Regions from separate parts of the Lysinibacillus sp. FW12 genome, predicted to be linked through region 1. Evidence: riboswitches for the same ligand, from Rfam matches in the RefSeq annotation. Region 1 holds a riboswitch; the other holds the start of a gene.
What was found. A riboswitch is a leader RNA that binds a small molecule or an ion and turns the genes downstream of it on or off. The one in region 1 is predicted to bind preQ1.

Region 1 (8,841 bases):
CAAAAAATTATCCTGAAATAAGACGTTTTTCTTTCATTGCACCAACTTGGCCTAAAATTAGTGCACCGAACATTTGAATAATCGTTTTCACAATAATTTGTCCAAAAATGGCGGCAGGCACCGCTTCCCAAGGCAACATATTAGCCCCCAATGGACTCAAGCCGATTACTACGAAAATAGCAGAATCCAGAAATCCTCCAACAATTCCACTGTAGAGCACACGCCATGCCATTGGTAATTTCAATCGACTATAAATTTCTGTATCAGCCGTTTCAGCGACAACAAATGATAGGGCTGACGCTACCACAATCAAAAGTGTATCCCCTAGAAGGAATGACACTACTGCTGATAAAATTAAAGCTGTAATAATAACTATATATGTCTTTGCTCTACCATATTTATTTTGCACAAGATCGCGAAAAATAAAAGTCGCTCCAATTAAAAGCGTCCCCATTGGCACGATAAACATACCAAAATGTAACGGCGCAAATGCTGCCGTTACCACATTAGCAACGACAATAGATAATAAATAAAATAGTATTCTCATCCTATTACTCCTCAAATCAATTTCAAGACATTATTGTAATGGCACCCCTATACACCTCTTTTATTCCCCCAAACAAGGGCATGTAACTGTGGTAGTACTTTGACATCTCTTAATTCTTCATCCTTTATTACTCGATCAATGAGCTCATGATATTTATCTAATAAATGGATAGCTATTCGTGAATTATCAATCGACGTAAGATCATCGTTACCAACTTGGAGATAAAAAGGAATCGTTGGATAACGATGATGAATTTGTTTAGCATAGTCGTAATCCTCTTGATTAAAAACGACTATTTTGAGGGATGTATGGTGATTACTGTTTCGATTTTTAAGTTTTTCGAAGATATTTGAGAGCATCGAATAGTCCGTAGTCATTCCAGAACTAGGTGGCTTTGGTGAAATTGTCAGCTCATCAATCTCATACATCCATTTTTGCCATCTACTTCCCTGCGTTTCCACACTAACCTTTATGTTGTTTTCTTTTAAAATCGCAATGAGCTCTTGCAAATTTGGATAGAGTGCAGGATTACCGCCCGAAATCGTAACAAATGAAAATCCACTGCCACCAAGACGTTTTAATTCAGACCAAATCTCTTCTGCTGTCATTTGGACAATAAGATGCTTTCCGCTACCATCCCACGTAAATGATGAATCACACCAGGAACAAGAATAATCACAACCTGCAGTTCTTACAAACATTGTCTTCTGGCCAACTACCATTCCCTCACCTTGAATTGTTGGTCCAAAAATTTCGATAATAGGTACTTTACTCAACTTCCATCCACTCCCGTCTTGCTTCTGCATAGCTTGTAGGAGTTTCGTAAAGCCTGATAAACTCTACACACGCACCGTTATATCCTTCATCAAGCAAGGCCTCAGTCAGCTTTTCGTAAATCCAAACAACAATGTTCTCTGCCGTCGTATTCATAGGTGGAAGTGTTTCATTTAAATAACGGTGATCCAAATGAATCTCTATTTTTTGTTTCCATATCTCTTTTATATCGCCAAAATCAATCATCAAACCACGTTCATCTGTGTAGCCACTCAGTCCTAATATGACACGATAGGTATGACCGTGCAGATTTTTACATTTCCCCTCATAATGATGTAAATGATGAGCAGCATCGAAGGTAAATTCTTTGCTTACGAGAACACGCTTTGCATGGTATTTCAATTGATTTCTTTGAATATCCTCATCTATTTTTTGGAGCCTCTCGACGATTTTATAATCTGACATGTCTTAAAACTCCTTCCTATAACTCAAATACTCATCAAGCCCTTTTTTTCGCAGGTTACACGCTGGGCATTCACCACAGCCATCTGCTATGACACCGTTATAGCAAGTTAACGTTCTTTCTCGAACAAACTCAAGCGCCCCAAGCTGATCAGCAAGCCCCCAAGTCTGTGCCTTATTCAGCCACATCAACGGTGTATCAATGACAAAAGAATCATTCATAGATAAATTTAACGTTACATTCAAGGATTTAATAAAAATATCTCGGCAATCCGGATATCCGCTAAAGTCTGTTTCACACACACCCGTTACAATATGCTTTGCTCCCACTTGGCTCGCTAAGATGCCAGCAAATGAAAGAAAAAGTAGATTTCGACCAGGCACAAAAGTTGATGGAAGCTCACCATTTTCTCCGTCCTTCACCTCTATGTCTTGTCGTGTCAATGCATTCGGGGCAAGCTGATTCAGGAGTGACATATCCAGAATGTGATGCTTGACACCAAGCTCCTCTGTTATCACCTTCGCACATTCAATTTCCAGACGATGCCTTTGACCATAATCAAAAGTTACTGCCTCAATCTCTTTAAAACGTTCTTTTGCCCAGAACAAACATGTTGTGCTGTCCTGACCTCCACTAAATACAACAATCGCTTTTTCCTTCTTCATCCATAAAGACTCCCTTATATCGAAAAAACAGCACTCTAAGAAAAAGTGCTGCTTTCTTCTTAGTTTTTTTAAGAGGGTAGCTAAAAACCTCTTTCTTGCTTCACTTATCGATTATCAATTTTTTCTGGGTTAAGATCGTGGTTCATTAAACGATAATTGGCTATTTCTTCGTATTTAGTTCCTGGCTTCCCATAGTTACACCATGGATCGATCGAGATACCACCTCGTGGAGTAAATTTCCCCCAAACCTCTATATATCTTGGGTCAAGTAATGTAATTAAATCATTCATAATGATATTAACGCAATCCTCATGGAAATCTCCGTGATTTCTAAAACTGAATAAATACAATTTTAGTGATTTACTCTCAACAATTTTTTTATCAGGGATATACGAGATATACATCGTTGCAAAATCAGGCTGATTTGTAAGCGGACATAAACTAGTGAACTCTGGACAATTAAACTTAACGAAATAATCTCGATTGGAATGAAGATTATCTACTGCTTCCAAAACTTCAGGTGCATAATCATATGAATATTGTGTACCTTGGTTACCCAACAATGTTAAATCCTTTAGTCCTTCTTCATGACTTCGACCAGACATAAAAAAACCTCCTTGTAAAATGTTTCCCAACACTTTTCAAGAGAGGCATTACCAATCATTCTATTAAAACATAAGTAAAAACATAAAAAAGCCACGTCCGATATGGACATGGCATAATGTCATGTTTCCATAGTTTTTTATAGAGGGTATCAGCTATGAACCTCTCCCGTACAAGTCCGGGCACATTCTTTTCTTCCATATCGTACAAAAAATAATACAGAACGTCAAATAGATTTTAAAAAAATCTTTCCTATTTGTGCTTTACTAATTAAATTGACAAAATGAATATATTTCTGTAAGTCCTTTCTCATTTTAAAGTTCTATTTTTTAATTACATTACTAGGAAAATAGAATTAAAATATAATTGATAAACTAATACTTATTATCAATATTTTGGTATACTCAAATATTCCGATATTCGAATTACTACTCCTGTGATAAATTTGAATTATCACACTTTTTTGTTTAGTGTGATAATTAAATGTGGAGGGAGAAATGAGTTTTGAAAAAGTTTACGTTTATGAAGTTTTTAAGTAGTATTATAGCTTTCGTTATGGTGCTTTTTCTATTGGTTCCATTATCGAGCGCAAGTGCTGAAGAATCTAAACCATTTAAACAGGATAGTCAAAGTGAAAGTATACTTCAACTTAAGGCGGCTATCGCTGAACAGCTAAGCTTGTCTAAAGATGGTCCAACTCTTCACGAAAGCTTACAAAATGTATCAGGCAATCAAGAAGTTGCAGTCATCGTACATTTATCTGAAACGCCTGTGGCACTAGAGCAGGGAATGAGCCAGGTGAAAGGCCAAAAGTTCTCTAATGCGCGAGCAAATGAAGTACGTTCAAATGTAAAAGCTCAACAAGCAAAAGTAAAAAAAGAGTTAGCTACTAAAAATGTTCAAATGACTCAAGGCTACACATTTGATACTGTTTTAAACGGTTTTGCGGCAACAGTGAAAGCAAATGATCTCCCGAAACTGCTTTCAATAGAAGGAATTACATTAATCGAACCTGATGCAATTGTTTACGCATCAGAAGATAATACAATGAAATCATCGGAACTTATTAAGGAAGATCAATTAGAGGCCCAAATGAACACAAGTATTTCTTTCCTTGGGATCGAACAGCTGTGGAATGAAGGAATTGAAGGACAAGGAATAAAAGTAGCAGTATTAGATACTGGTATTGACGCAGATCACCCTGAATTCGCTGGAATTTACAAGGGGGGAAAAACTTTATTCCAAATTCATCAACTTACACGAAGCCTCGAGCAGATGACGATGCATCGGAAACATTGCCTTCTGAGCGTCCTGCCGGAACACCTGAATTTAATGAAAAAGGAAGCTCGTTCTATACTTCTCACGGTACCCATGTTGCTGGAACCATTGCAGCAATCGGAGCAAACAAATTTGGTATTAAAGGAATTGCTCCAAAAGTAGACCTTTATGCTTACCGTGTTCTTGGTGCATATGGAAGTGGAGCTACATCTGGTATTGTTAAAGCAATTGAAACAGCTGTAACAGAAAAAATGGACGTTATTAACCTTTCTCTTGGTGGGGGAGCTAACTCTGAAACGGATGCTGGTTCATTTGCTATTAATAATGCAATGATGGCTGGAACAATCGGAGTAATTGCGACAGGGAACTCCGGCCCAAATCGCGGAACAATGGGCACGCCTGCAACCGCTCGTTTAGGAATTGCTGTCGGTAACACAACAAATCCTGAAACAAAGTATAACGGGGAAGTAAATGTTACAGTTGGTGACTACAACTTAACAAAACAGCTCCCATTAATGGGAACAACTTTTGGAAGGGATTTAGCAACACAGCTTCAAGGAGAATTTGACCTAGTTGCTATCCCTGGAAACGGGGAAGTAAAGGACTTTGAGGGAATCGATGTAAAAGGTAAAGTGGCATTGATCTCTCGTGGCAGTATCGCCTTTGTTGATAAAATTGCGAACGCAAAGGCAAATGGAGCTGTCGCAACAATTATTCATAACTTTGCTGGTGGAACAAATGCACCTAATATTTCAGGTACATTCCTTGGTGATTCATTTGCTTTTCTACCAACATTTGATATGTCCCAAACGGATGGCGATGCAATTCGAGCTGCATTAGCAGGCGGAACTGGAAAAGTTAGCTTTAGTCAATTTACTTCCACACAGACACTAGGAGATGAAGTAAACGATTCAAGTTCCCGTGGACCATCTACACCAAACTTTGATATTAAACCAGATGTAAGTGCACCTGGAACAAACATTATGTCAACGATTCCAATGTATAAAAAGGATTTCCCTGATGCAGATTATGCAGAAGCATATGATCGTAAAACAGGAACTTCTATGGCAACACCGCATATTACAGGTATTGTTGCATTACTTAAACAAGCAAATCCTGATTGGAACGCGTTCGACATAAAAGTGGCGCTTTCTAATACAGCAAAGGTTTTAGATAAAACAAAATACGATGTGTTCTCTCAAGGAGCAGGTCGTGTAAATGCTTATGCTGCAGCGCATCCAGAAATTCTTGCCTATGCACTGGATAGTGCAATTTTAGATGGAACTGGAGCTGTTTCAGAAAACTTGAAAGGTACAGTTACGTTCGGTCCACAACCACTTAAAGATCAGGATATTTCCGTAACAAAACAAATTTTAGTAAAAGATATAAAAGGGAACGGCGGTAATTATAACGTATCAATTGATGTGACAAAAACATTTGGTGATGCAACTGTTACAGTCGACCAGCCAACATTTAACCTAGCTGGTGAGCAATTGTTAAATATTAAATTAACCGCTTCACAAGCTACTGCACCAAACGGCTCTGAAATACTAGGGTATATTCACATCAGCGGTGGAGCTACAGAAATTTCATTACCATTCGCAGCTGACTTTGGCAGCGAGGCAGTAACTGAACTTAAAGATTTAAAGATTACAGAAACAGACCTATCCTTCAACGGTGATGGAGTGAAAGATTCAGCTGTCCTTTCATTTACATTAACTGGAGATGTAACAACTAACTATATCGAGCTTTGGGATATTATGAATCCTCAAGGTGGAGAATATGGTGACGGCTACATCGGCTATCTTCACGCAGGTACTGCACTAGGAAAAGGATCTTATACGCTGAATATTGCTGGGCAGTACAAACCATGGGGACCAGAACCTGCCACAAAAATTCCAGATGGTCTCTATACAATTGACTTTACTGGTCTTGCGGCATCAGGAGTAGTGTCCGATTATGTTGGACCAATTATCGTGAAAACGACGAAACCAGAAATTACTGGTTCAGTTACTGAAGGTGTCGCTACAGGACAGGTAACAGATAAGTATATCGACTACAATGAAGAGTTATATTTATACGGTTTAAATTACAATTTAAATGATAAATTAAAAGCTTCCTATATTTCGACGATTAATGGCGAAGTACAAGCACCAGTTCCTTTTGAATTAAATCAAGACGGTAGCTTCACATTCCCAGTAACAGCAGAAACTAATGCTGTATCTGTAAAAATTGAAGACGCTGCCGGGAATGTTGGTGAAGCCTTAATATATGAAAAAGATGTAGTTGAACCAAAAGTAACGCTTTCTGTCAATCCAACAGAGTTAAACCTAACAGCTGGAGAAACTGCACAACTTACGGTAACAGAGACATCTACTCCTCCAGAAGGTGAAGCAACAGAGGAAGATGTAACTTCAAAAGCTACTTATGTGGTTGGAGATGAAAATGTTGCAACAGTAGCAAATGGATTAGTAACTGCTGTAGGTGAGGGCACGACTACGATTACTATTTCATACGGTGATAATGAAGCTAAGATAAATGTTACAGTTAAAGCACCTGTTGTAGAAACACCAATCGTAACACTAGAAATTGACCAAGCTAAGGTTGAAACTAGAATAGGTAAAGAAGTTTCAGTTAAGATTACTGAAGTAACTACTTTTGAGGGAAAAACAACAGAAAAAGATGTTACAACGCTTGCAACCTACGAAGTAACAAACGATAAAATAGCTTCTGTAAAAGCGGGGGCTGTAAAAGGAAAAGGTCAAGGTACTACGACAATTACAGTAACGTATGGTGATCACACATTAACATTTGATGTGGTGGTTGAAAAGCCTGGTAACGGTAATGGCAACGGCAACGGTAACGGTAACGGCAACGGCAACGGTAACGGCAACGGCAACGGTAACGGCAACGGTAACGGCAACGGTAACGGCAACGGTAACGGCAACGGTAACGGCAACGGTAACGGCAACGGTAACGGCAACGGCAACGGCAACGGCAACGGCAACGGCAACGGCAACGGTAACGGCAACGGTAACGGCAACGGTAACGGCAACGGTAACGGCAACGGTAACGGCAACGGCAACGGCAACGGCAACGGCAACGGCAACGGCAACGGTAACGGTAAAGATAATAATGAAGTTACCGAGGTTGAGTTATAATTAATTTTAGTTCAAGCAAAAAGAGAAATTGCGCTGTGCAATTTCTCTTTTTGCTATTAAATTTCCATGGTTCGCCTTAACTAGTCTAATTGCAGTTTTTTCGTACATGCTTTATAAGAAATTTAATGATGTGATTTAACTAAATTTTAGTTATTAATATAAAGAATGCTTCTTTCCTCTATAAATTAACAATTTAGTGCTTCAATATAAGAGGTCCTTCCTTTCATATAGGCAGGACCATTTAGTTTTATTTAAGCATTGTCGCAGTTAAAAATTCCCGAGTTCTCTCCTCTTTCGGATGGTTAAAAAATTGTTCAGGTGTGCCGCGTTCAATAATTTTCCCATCATGCATATACACAATCCAATCAGCTACTTCTCTTGCGAATCCCATTTCATGGGTTACAACAACCATTGTCATACCTTCTTCAGCCAAGTCTTTCATGGTTGTTAAAACCTCTCCCACAAGTTCGGGATCGAGTGCCGATGTTGGCTCATCAAAAAGCATAATGTCTGGTTCCATCGCAAGTGCTCTAGCAATCGCCACCCGTTGCTTTTGCCCCCCTGATAGCTTACTAGGATAGACATCCGACTTATCTTCCAAACCTACTTTTTTCAGTAATTGTTTTGCTTTGATGATAGCTTTCTCTTTGCCTACACCCTTTACCATAATAGGTGCTTCAATAATATTTTCCAGAACCGTTTTGTGTGGGAATAAGTTGAAATTTTGAAACACCATACCTACCTTTTCTCTAATCTTGTTAAGGTCATCTGTTCGTGGATTGACTTCATTTCCCTCAATTATAATATGGCCGTTATCCTTTCTTTCTAAAAAGTTCAAACAGCGAAGGAGGGTGCTTTTCCCTGATCCGCTCGATCCTATTAGACAAACAACATCGCTCTCGTAGACTGTCATGTCGATATTTTTCAATACATGTAAGTCTCCGAATGATTTATTCAATTGTTTTATTTTAATCATTTCCTTAGTGTCCAATCTTTTCAGCTCCTATCTGTCGCTTACTGTTAATTTTAGTTCAGTTCGTTTCACTACAAATGTCATCAACGCTACCAGTAATAAATAGTAGACTGCTACAATGAGTAAATAAGTCATTTCATCAAAATTATTTGACCCAAGTGTTGTCGCCACATTAAACAGCTCATTCATGGAGATAAATGCGGCTAACGAAGAATCTTTTAAGCTTATGATAAATTGATTGCCTAAAGGCGGTAATGCTCTACGGAATGCCTGTGGGAGAATAATCCTTCTTAATGTCAGTGTCTTTGTCATTCCCAAAGAGCGTCCTGCCTCAAACTGGCCTTTATCGACTGACTGAATTGCTCCCCTAAGAATTT
Region 2 (8,841 bases), 520 kb from region 1:
GGAAATTCCAAACATGATAAAAAAACCAATAAAATAAAATATAAATTGCTTAATAATGAAGGAACTAGAATATTGAGCGAAGTTGACACTACTAGAATGGACAAAAAGGCAGCTAATACCACCTAGCAGAAGAAGACTTACTATTAAACTAACGTCCAATCTCTTGAGTTGCGACAAATGTAACACCTCCATTCTCTATATACTATAAACGTTGGGAATGCATGGAAGGTTTCAGGAAGTGAATTGGTGTTAATTAGGATCAATAGTATGAAATAAAAAGTATATTAAATTACTTATATAGAACTATCGAATGGGCAAAAACTCTTAATTCTTCGCGTAATCTTTACAAAAACATAACACTGGCTTTATATCCTCATACTATTATTATTGGTAAGAGTTGGAGAAGGAGCCAAGGATCATGCATTTTTTTCGTTTCATAAAGGTGAAGGACAAGTTACTTGTACTCATGATTGTTTGTGTATTATCGAATGTATTGCTAGGTGTGTTTAGTGTAGATTATTTGAGGAAGATGTCGTGGCATGCAAGTGAGAGTTACACACAGGGACTTGTCCCAATTGGTTTGCTAAATGAGCTTGAAGAATCACAGCGTCAACTAGACTTTATAGTAGATTCTAAGGGTGATTATCAAGAAATGACTGTCGTTTTAAAAGACATGACTATGCCTGTTGAGCAACTAGATAGCCAGGAAATCGATAAAAAAATGAGTCATCAGATCAAAAAATATAAGGCTTTGTTCAAGGAGCAGGAAAATTTGATTGAGGACTATAAGCAATTGAACCAAGGAGAGCTAGAGCAGTTTTATTCGCAGACTTTTCTACCCATAAGTCAAGAAAGTCATACATTATTAGAAGAAACACAAAATTATTTAGTTGAAAGAGCTAAAGATCGACAAAAATCTTATCAGAAAGATGTGCAATTTGGATATTGGTTACTAGGGGGTGTATGTTTAACGGTTGTGATGCTTGTCATTCTGATCGGATTTATTGCAACCCAATCAGTCAATGTGCCAACGCGCCAATTAAAGTCATTATTAAAACGAGCAGAGCAAGGAGATTTCACTGCAAATGCTAGTTATGTGGCCAATGATGAGCTTGGTGAGGTAGTATTGTCGTACAATCAAATGACTACTGAGGTGAAGCGCTTACTCCATACTGTAACGGATAGTGCTTATGAAGTAGAGGAAATGACAGGTAAATTACAAGAATCCTCAGAGCAATCATCAACAACAACGTTAAAAATTGCAAAGGATGTACAATCTATTGCTGATTCAACGGCAGCTTCTACTAGCAAATTAGCTTCCAATACGGCTTCCTTAGAGGAAGTTTTACATGATGTACAGGTCATCTTAGAGAAAGTGCAGGTCGTGGAAAGCTTCGCACATCATACAGCACGAGATGCAGAAAGCGGAACAGAAATTGTACAGGCTAATTTAGCACAAATGAAGGCTATTAAGGAGGCTGTTGAAAAATCCAATACAGCGATCTTTAATTTGGTTGAGCGTGCATCATCGATTGATCAAATGATTGAGGTCATTGAAAAAATAACAGCACAAACCAACTTATTAGCGTTAAATGCATCTATCGAAGCTGCTAGAGCAGGAGAACATGGAAAGGGATTCGCGGTTGTTGCTAATGAGGTACGCAAGTTAGCAGAACAGACGGTCCAATCAACACAAACGATTACATCCATTGTCCAGAATATCCATTTAGATTCGAGCTATGCCGTACAAATGATGGAGGGCGTGTTGGTGGCAACTGAAAAAGGTGTTGCTGTAACAGGGCAAACTGCGTCAAGCTTCGATCAAATTTTAGAAAAAGTACATACTATTAAGCCTTATATGATGGAAGTAACTGCCACTGTTCAAGAGATTGCCAATCACACAAAGACAGTAAGTGAGGATGCTGTTATGTTAACAGCTTTATCGGATACGAATACCGTGTCTACTAAGCATGTTGCTACACTAACAGCAGACCAATTGGCAGCACAGGAACAATTCAATAATTATATTAAAGAATTGCGCAAAGTATCAAAAGTTTTGCAAATAGCTGTAAAACGTTTTTCGATATAATTTATTCTCAAAGAAAAATGTTGAAAGGGAATCTCCTATGAGAAAGGGGATTCTTTTTTTGTTTGTTTATAAAATAGAGTTAACAACAAAATGTGTATCCTTCAGATGTACAAATGTGTTTTATATATTTTTGTAGCACAATATTTTTTATGAGTTCATATACTGAAAGTAAGGGATTGTTTGTTCCTTTTAAGGAATATCGTTAATATAATTGTTGTATTTTCAAAACGAACACATTATAATGAATTTCATTGAAAGTGTTATTAAATCAATGTTTATCAATATATTTTTGTACTTTCCATAAGTACAATTGTTCACATGTGGAGGTTTTGAGAAATGAAAAAGATAATTGTTACTGGGGCACTTGGTCAAATAGGTTCTGAGCTTGTAGAAAAACTTCGTGGTATTTATGGAGAGGACAATATACTTGCTACAGATATTAGAAAGCTTGAACATACTAAGGGCCCATTTGAAATATTGGACGTGACAGATGGACAAAGAATGCATGATCTAGCAAAGGATTTCGGTGCAGATACGATGATGCATTTAGCGGCATTATTATCTGCTACTGCTGAAAGAAATCCATTGTTAGCTTGGAATTTAAATATGGGTGGATTAATGAATGCATTGGAAGTTTCACGAGAGTTAAATATGCAATTTTTCACGCCAAGCTCTATTGGAGCATTTGGCCCATCTACACCGAAGGAAGATACACCGCAGGATACTTTGCAACGACCAACGACAATGTATGGCGTTAATAAAGTAGCGGGTGAGTTACTATGTGATTATTATTTTAATCGTTTTGGCGTTGATACACGTGGTGTACGCTTCCCTGGATTAATTTCCTATGTAACACCTCCAGGTGGTGGTACGACTGATTATGCGGTAGAGATTTTCTATGAAGCGATCGAACAGGGCAAGTATACATCTTATATCCAAGAGGGTACGTTTATGGATATGATGTACATGCCAGATGCTTTACAAGCTATTGTAGATTTGATGGAGGCAGATGGTAATAAGCTAGTTCATCGTAATGCTTTTAATATTACAGCAATGAGCTTTGAACCGTCGCAAATTGCAGCTGAAATCAAGAAACACTTACCGAATTTCACAATGGACTATCAGGTGGACCCAGTGCGTCAGGCTATAGCAGATAGCTGGCCAAACTCTTTAAATATAGAAGCAGCCCAAAAAGAATGGGGCTTTAAAGCAGAGTATGATTTAGCTAAAATGACAGTTGATATGTTAGAAAAACTGAAAATTAAGCTGCATAAAAAGGCAATTTCATAATAGTGTAAGCTACAGTGTTTTAGAGGTAAATCCTAATGGCAAATAATATTACAGAAATTTACTAAAATAAAGTAAAAAGAGCGATGTCCCAAAAAGGGAGATCGCTCTTTTACAATACTATTTTGTTAACATATGGAAAACTTGTTCAACGTCTTTATCACCACGACCTGAGATATTAATAATAATGCTTTCCTCAGATGGTAAAGTTGGTGCTAATTTTAGAGCATATGCAACTGCATGTGAGCTTTCAAGGGCAGGAATAATACCTTCGACCTTTGAAAGTACTTGAAACGCCTCTAGAACTTCTTCGTTTGTAACAGTTACATACTCCGCACGGCCAATTGTTTTTAAATGACTATGTTCTGGACCTGCTCCAGGGTAATCTAGACCAGCTGCAATTGAATATGTTGGTAGGGGATTTCCTTCATCATCTTGTAACACTAAACATTTGAAGCCATGTAGCTCCCCAGGCGTCCCTTCGTTTAATGTAGCAGCTTGATCGGGTTCGATTCCAATAAGACGAACGCTTTCATCTGCAATATAATCAGCAAATGCTCCAATGGCATTACTACCACCGCCGACACAGGCAAGGACGGCTGTTGGAAGCTTTCCTTCCTTTGCTAAAATTTGCTCACGACTTTCACGGCTAATGACAGATTGAAAATGTTTAACCATTGAAGGGAAAGGATGTGGTCCAACTGCTGAGCCTAATAAATAGAATGTTGTTTCATAGTTTTCTACTAAATCAGCGAACGCTTCATCAACCGCATCTTTTAAGCGGCCTTGTCCTTTATCAACAGCTACTACTTTCGCACCAAGAAGCTCCATACGAAACACATTTAATGCCTGACGTTTTGTATCCTCCAAGCCCATATAAATGGTGCAATCCATTCCGAACATGGCACAAGCAGTTGCCGTTGCTACACCATGTTGTCCAGCGCCTGTTTCGGCAATAACGCGATTTGCTCCCATACGTTTAGCTAGTAAAATCTGGCCTAATACATTATTGATTTTATGTGAGCCTGTATGGTTAAGATCTTCACGTTTTAAATAAATTTTTGCGCCACCTAATTGCTTTGTTAAATTTTCTGCAAAGTAAAGAGGGGATTTACGTCCAACGTATTCACGGAAATAGTAATCCAATTCTTTCTTAAAGTCTTCATCGTCTTTAAACTTTTGGAAATTCTCGTCTAAAATAGTTAAGACATTTTGAAGCTCCTCTGGAACAAAGCTTCCTCCAAATTCACCAAAATAACCTTTTTTCTCTACTACTGTACTCATCTTTACTCGACTCCTCTATGCTAATTTTCCATAAAAAAAAGCCACTCCAATCCTCATAAAAAGGACGAGTAACCGTGGTGCCACCTTGATTCGCATTTTTGCGCGCTCTTCTACTCCGATAACGGGGAGTGGGTCGGCCTTACATTTGGATAAGGCTGCTCTGAAGTCCATTCACAAGTACATACTACTGGTTTGCACCTACCACCAGCTCTCTTGAAGTTACAGTGCTTGCTACTACTCTTCTTCCTTGCATTTATTAGAAAGAATTGTAGAATATTTTCAGAATAGTGTCAAGAAAAAAAGACGAATCCTTAGACTCGTCTGTTAAATCAAATTTTTAAAGTGAAGACGTTTATTTAGTCCATACATAATAGGTGCACCAACTGCTAACACAACAAACTCACCAGCAGCCACTGTTAGCCAAGTCCAGAAGAATGGAAGCTCTAAGGCTAAGTTTAGTTCAAAGGCAATGATAAACATAGTGCATGTAAATAAAAATGTATTAATAATTAAACGTGCCCACATATTTTTGACAAATTTACAGATTAAAATGAACAGTCCAAGTGTGATCATAGAATGACCAACACCAAACACTAAATCGTAAATGCCAAGTGGTGAAAAAAGATTGGAGATCAATACTCCAATAATGATCCCTACGGCAAAGCGTGGATTAAAGGCCACTAGATGGTTAAAAATCTCGGATACGCGGAACTGTACTTCTGTAAAACCAAATGGTGCAACAAGCATTGTCACAGCAATATATAAAGCTGCAATAATACCACTTGCTGCTAAAAATTTTATCTTCATATTCATTTCTCCTTAGTTTTTTTTCGTGGGATGGTTACGAACCACGGTGCTTTCACACAAGTAAACATTTTATTATAGATATCTAGTAGAAGTCAAATGTCAGACTTTGTCCACAATGACCTAGCGTCGCAAAATTGTCATAAATATTTTTTACTATGTTAAAAAAGAAAACGAATAACTAAAACAGCGTAGTTTAGCGGTTTAAAGCGCCAAATTGAATGATTAGCTAAAATATTTTGTTAAATTTAAAAGTCAGAACATTCATAATGTTGTTGACGAGGCTCAATAATAACGATAATATAGCGATACATTCACACTTTGTTTGGATAAAGTGCGATAGATATTTTAGTTATTAATCGGGGGGATTATTTGTGAAGGGCAATGTAAAAAAGCTGTCATTCCTTCTATTTGGATTAGTGTTACTTCTTGCTGCCTGTGGTAGTGGTGGTTCTAGTTCAACGGATTCAAAAGGGAATGAATCAAACAACGCAAGTGAGAGCGGAAATGCAGATGATAAAACATATAAAATCGGCATTACTCAAATTGTTGAACATCCATCTTTAAATGCAGCAACAGAAGGCTTTAAAAAGGCAATTGAAGATGCTGGATTAAAAGTTGAATATGATTCACAAATTGCACAAGGAGATAACAGTCTTAACACAACGATTGCTAACAATCTAGTGAGTGCAAACGTAGATTTAATTTTTGCTAACTCTACACCTTCTGCTCAAGCAGCTGCTACAGCTACAAGTGATATTCCAATCATCTTCACTTCTGTAACAGATGCTGTTGGTGCACAGTTAATCGAATCAATGGAGAAACCAGGAAAAAATGTTACAGGTACAATCGATTTACATCCTGAAACGATTTCTAAAACAGTAGCATTTCTAAAAGAGCTTGGCGCAAAGAATGTGGGTATGGTCTACAATGCTGGTGAGCAAAACTCTGTAGCACAAGTTTCAGAAGTGAAAAAAGTTATGGGTGAGCAGGGCTTAACGGTTGTAGAAGCTTCGGCATCCACTTCAGCAGATGTGAAACAAGCAACAGAATCGTTAATTGGTAAAGTAGATGCTTTCTATATTATTACTGATAACACAGTGGTTTCTGCGTTAGAATCTGTTATTGATGTTGCTAACACAAATAAATTACCACTTATCGTAGGAGAGCTAGACTCCGTTGCACGAGGCGGTTTAGCTGCTTATGGTTTCGAATATTTTGATATTGGCTATGAAGCTGGACAAATGGCTGTGAAAATTTTAAAAGGTGAAGCTACACCTGCTGATACACCAGCACAATATCCACAAAATCTAAAACTACTAATCAATAAAAAGGTAGCGGATGATTTAGAAATTGAAATTAAAGATTCTTGGGGTGCAGAACTTCTAGAAAAGTAAAACGAAGCGGGGGAGAACTATCCCCGCTTTATCTTCATTTATAAGCGGTATAAATAAAAAAGAGATTTAGGAGATGATTCAACGATGTTTTTAGCATTATTTGGCGCAGTGGAGCAAGGAATCATCTATGCAATTATGGCACTTGGTGTATATTTAACATTTCGGGTGTTAGATTTTCCGGATTTAACGGTTGATGGAAGCTTTGTAACAGGGGCGGCAACTGCAGCAACAATGGTCTTGCTTGGCTACCACCCAATCTTAGCGACTTTAGTGGCAATTGTTGCTGGATTTATTGCTGGATGTATGACAGGAATTCTCCACACGAAAGGGAAGATTAATCCGCTATTATCAGGGATATTAATGATGATTGCATTGTACTCAATAAACCTACGTATTATGGGGTTAACTGCAGAAAATACGATAGGTCGCCCGAATATTCCACTGCTAAATTCAGAAACGATATTTTCAAAGTTTCAAACATTTTGGAGTAATTTAGGGATCGATGATGCTCTTAATAACCTATTAAAAGGCATGGGATTTCAGCATGTACCAGGTACATGGAGTGTGCTGATTGTCGTATTAATCATCACGATTTTAATTAAATTATTAGCAGACTGGTTCTTAAAGACTGAGGTAGGGCTTGCTATTCGAGCAACTGGTGATAATAAACGAATGATTCGTAGCTTCTCAGCAAATACAGATACACTTATCATTCTAGGTCTAGGACTTTCTAATGCACTTGTCGCATTTTCTGGAGCTTTAATCGCACAATACTCGAAGTTCTCCGATGTTAGTATGGGGATTGGTATGATTGTTATCGGTCTTGCTTCTGTTATTATTGGTGAAGCCATTTTTGGTACAAAAACAATTATTCGTACTACTTTTGCAGTCATTGCTGGCGCGATCATTTATCGTATTATTCTAGCATTAGCTTTACGTGTAGATTTCCTTGATTCAGGAGATATGAAATTAATTACAGCAATCATCGTTATTTTGGCACTTGTCTTACCGCAATTTATCAACAAGACTAAGGAGCGCAAACGAAAGGCGAAACGTGCTGCAGAACTTAAACCAGTAAAAACTGTAGAGCGAGGGGGAAAAGGCCTTGCTTAAATTACATGGCATTAATAAGGTGTTTAATGAAGGAACACCAGATGAAAAAATTGCACTTGCAGAAATTAATCTTCACTTAAAACCAGGGGATTTTGTGACAATCATCGGTAGTAATGGAGCAGGGAAGTCTACGATGATGAATATGATTTCAGGAGCTTTAACACCTGATTTTGGGACAGTGTCCATCGATGGTAATGATGTGACGAATTTACCTGAATATAAACGCTCGCAATATATTGGTCGTGTGTTCCAAGATCCAATGGCAGGTACAGCACCTGCTATGACAATTGAAGAAAACGTCGCATTAGCATACTCAAGAAATAAGAGCAGAGGCTTACGTATCGGTGTAGATAAAAAGCGCCGTGAATTTTTCAAGGAATCATTAGAGATGCTTGGTTTAAATCTTGAAAATCGACTTTCCGCAAAAGTAGGCCTACTGTCAGGTGGGGAACGTCAAGCATTGTCATTATTAATGGCTACATTCACGAAACCGTCTATTTTATTGCTGGATGAGCATACAGCTGCACTTGATCCATCTCGTGCAGAGTTAATTACTCGGATTACAAAGTATCTAGTGGAAAAAGATAATTTAACGACATTAATGGTCACGCATAATATGCAACAAGCTTTAGATTTAGGGAATCGTCTTATAATGATGGATAAAGGGCAAATCATTTTAGAGGTTGGTGAAGATCGTAAACATGAATTAACCATCCCAGATTTAATGGCTGAATTTGAACGCATACGTGGTGAAAAAATGAATTCAGATCGTGCTTTATTAGGATAATTGGAACGCTAAAAGGAATCGAGAACTTTCACGCTCGATTCCTTTTGTTATTATCTTAAGTTGATGACCAAATCAATTCA

Region 2: it holds a riboswitch for preQ1, as region 1 does, so the genes downstream of both, SJW71_RS21750 (QueT transporter family protein) here and queF (preQ(1) synthase) in region 1, are expected to answer to the same signal.

What each region holds. Positions count from the first base shown of each region.
Region 1 is NZ_CP139094.1:160,716-169,556, reverse strand. Features, by position in the region: gene SJW71_RS00875 (VUT family protein) at 8-547, opposite strand; gene queE (7-carboxy-7-deazaguanine synthase QueE) at 595-1,323, opposite strand; gene queD (6-carboxytetrahydropterin synthase QueD) at 1,316-1,786, opposite strand; gene queC (7-cyano-7-deazaguanine synthase QueC) at 1,790-2,449, opposite strand; gene queF (preQ(1) synthase) at 2,554-3,054, opposite strand; PreQ1 riboswitch class I at 3,178-3,224, opposite strand; partial or broken gene SJW71_RS00850 (S8 family serine peptidase) at 3,557-7,491, shown strand; gene SJW71_RS00845 (amino acid ABC transporter ATP-binding protein) at 7,739-8,467, opposite strand; gene SJW71_RS00840 (amino acid ABC transporter permease) at 8,495-8,841, opposite strand, start outside.
Region 2 is NZ_CP139094.1:4,239,392-4,248,232, reverse strand. Features, by position in the region: gene SJW71_RS21770 (FtsW/RodA/SpoVE family cell cycle protein) at 1-186, opposite strand, end outside; gene SJW71_RS21765 (HAMP domain-containing methyl-accepting chemotaxis protein) at 419-2,089, shown strand; gene SJW71_RS21760 (L-threonine 3-dehydrogenase) at 2,426-3,379, shown strand; gene trpB (tryptophan synthase subunit beta) at 3,497-4,660, opposite strand; T-box leader at 4,718-4,917, opposite strand; gene SJW71_RS21750 (QueT transporter family protein) at 4,985-5,467, opposite strand; PreQ1 riboswitch class I at 5,474-5,518, opposite strand; gene SJW71_RS21745 (ABC transporter substrate-binding protein) at 5,839-6,861, shown strand; gene SJW71_RS21740 (ABC transporter permease) at 6,946-7,974, shown strand; gene SJW71_RS21735 (ABC transporter ATP-binding protein) at 7,967-8,761, shown strand.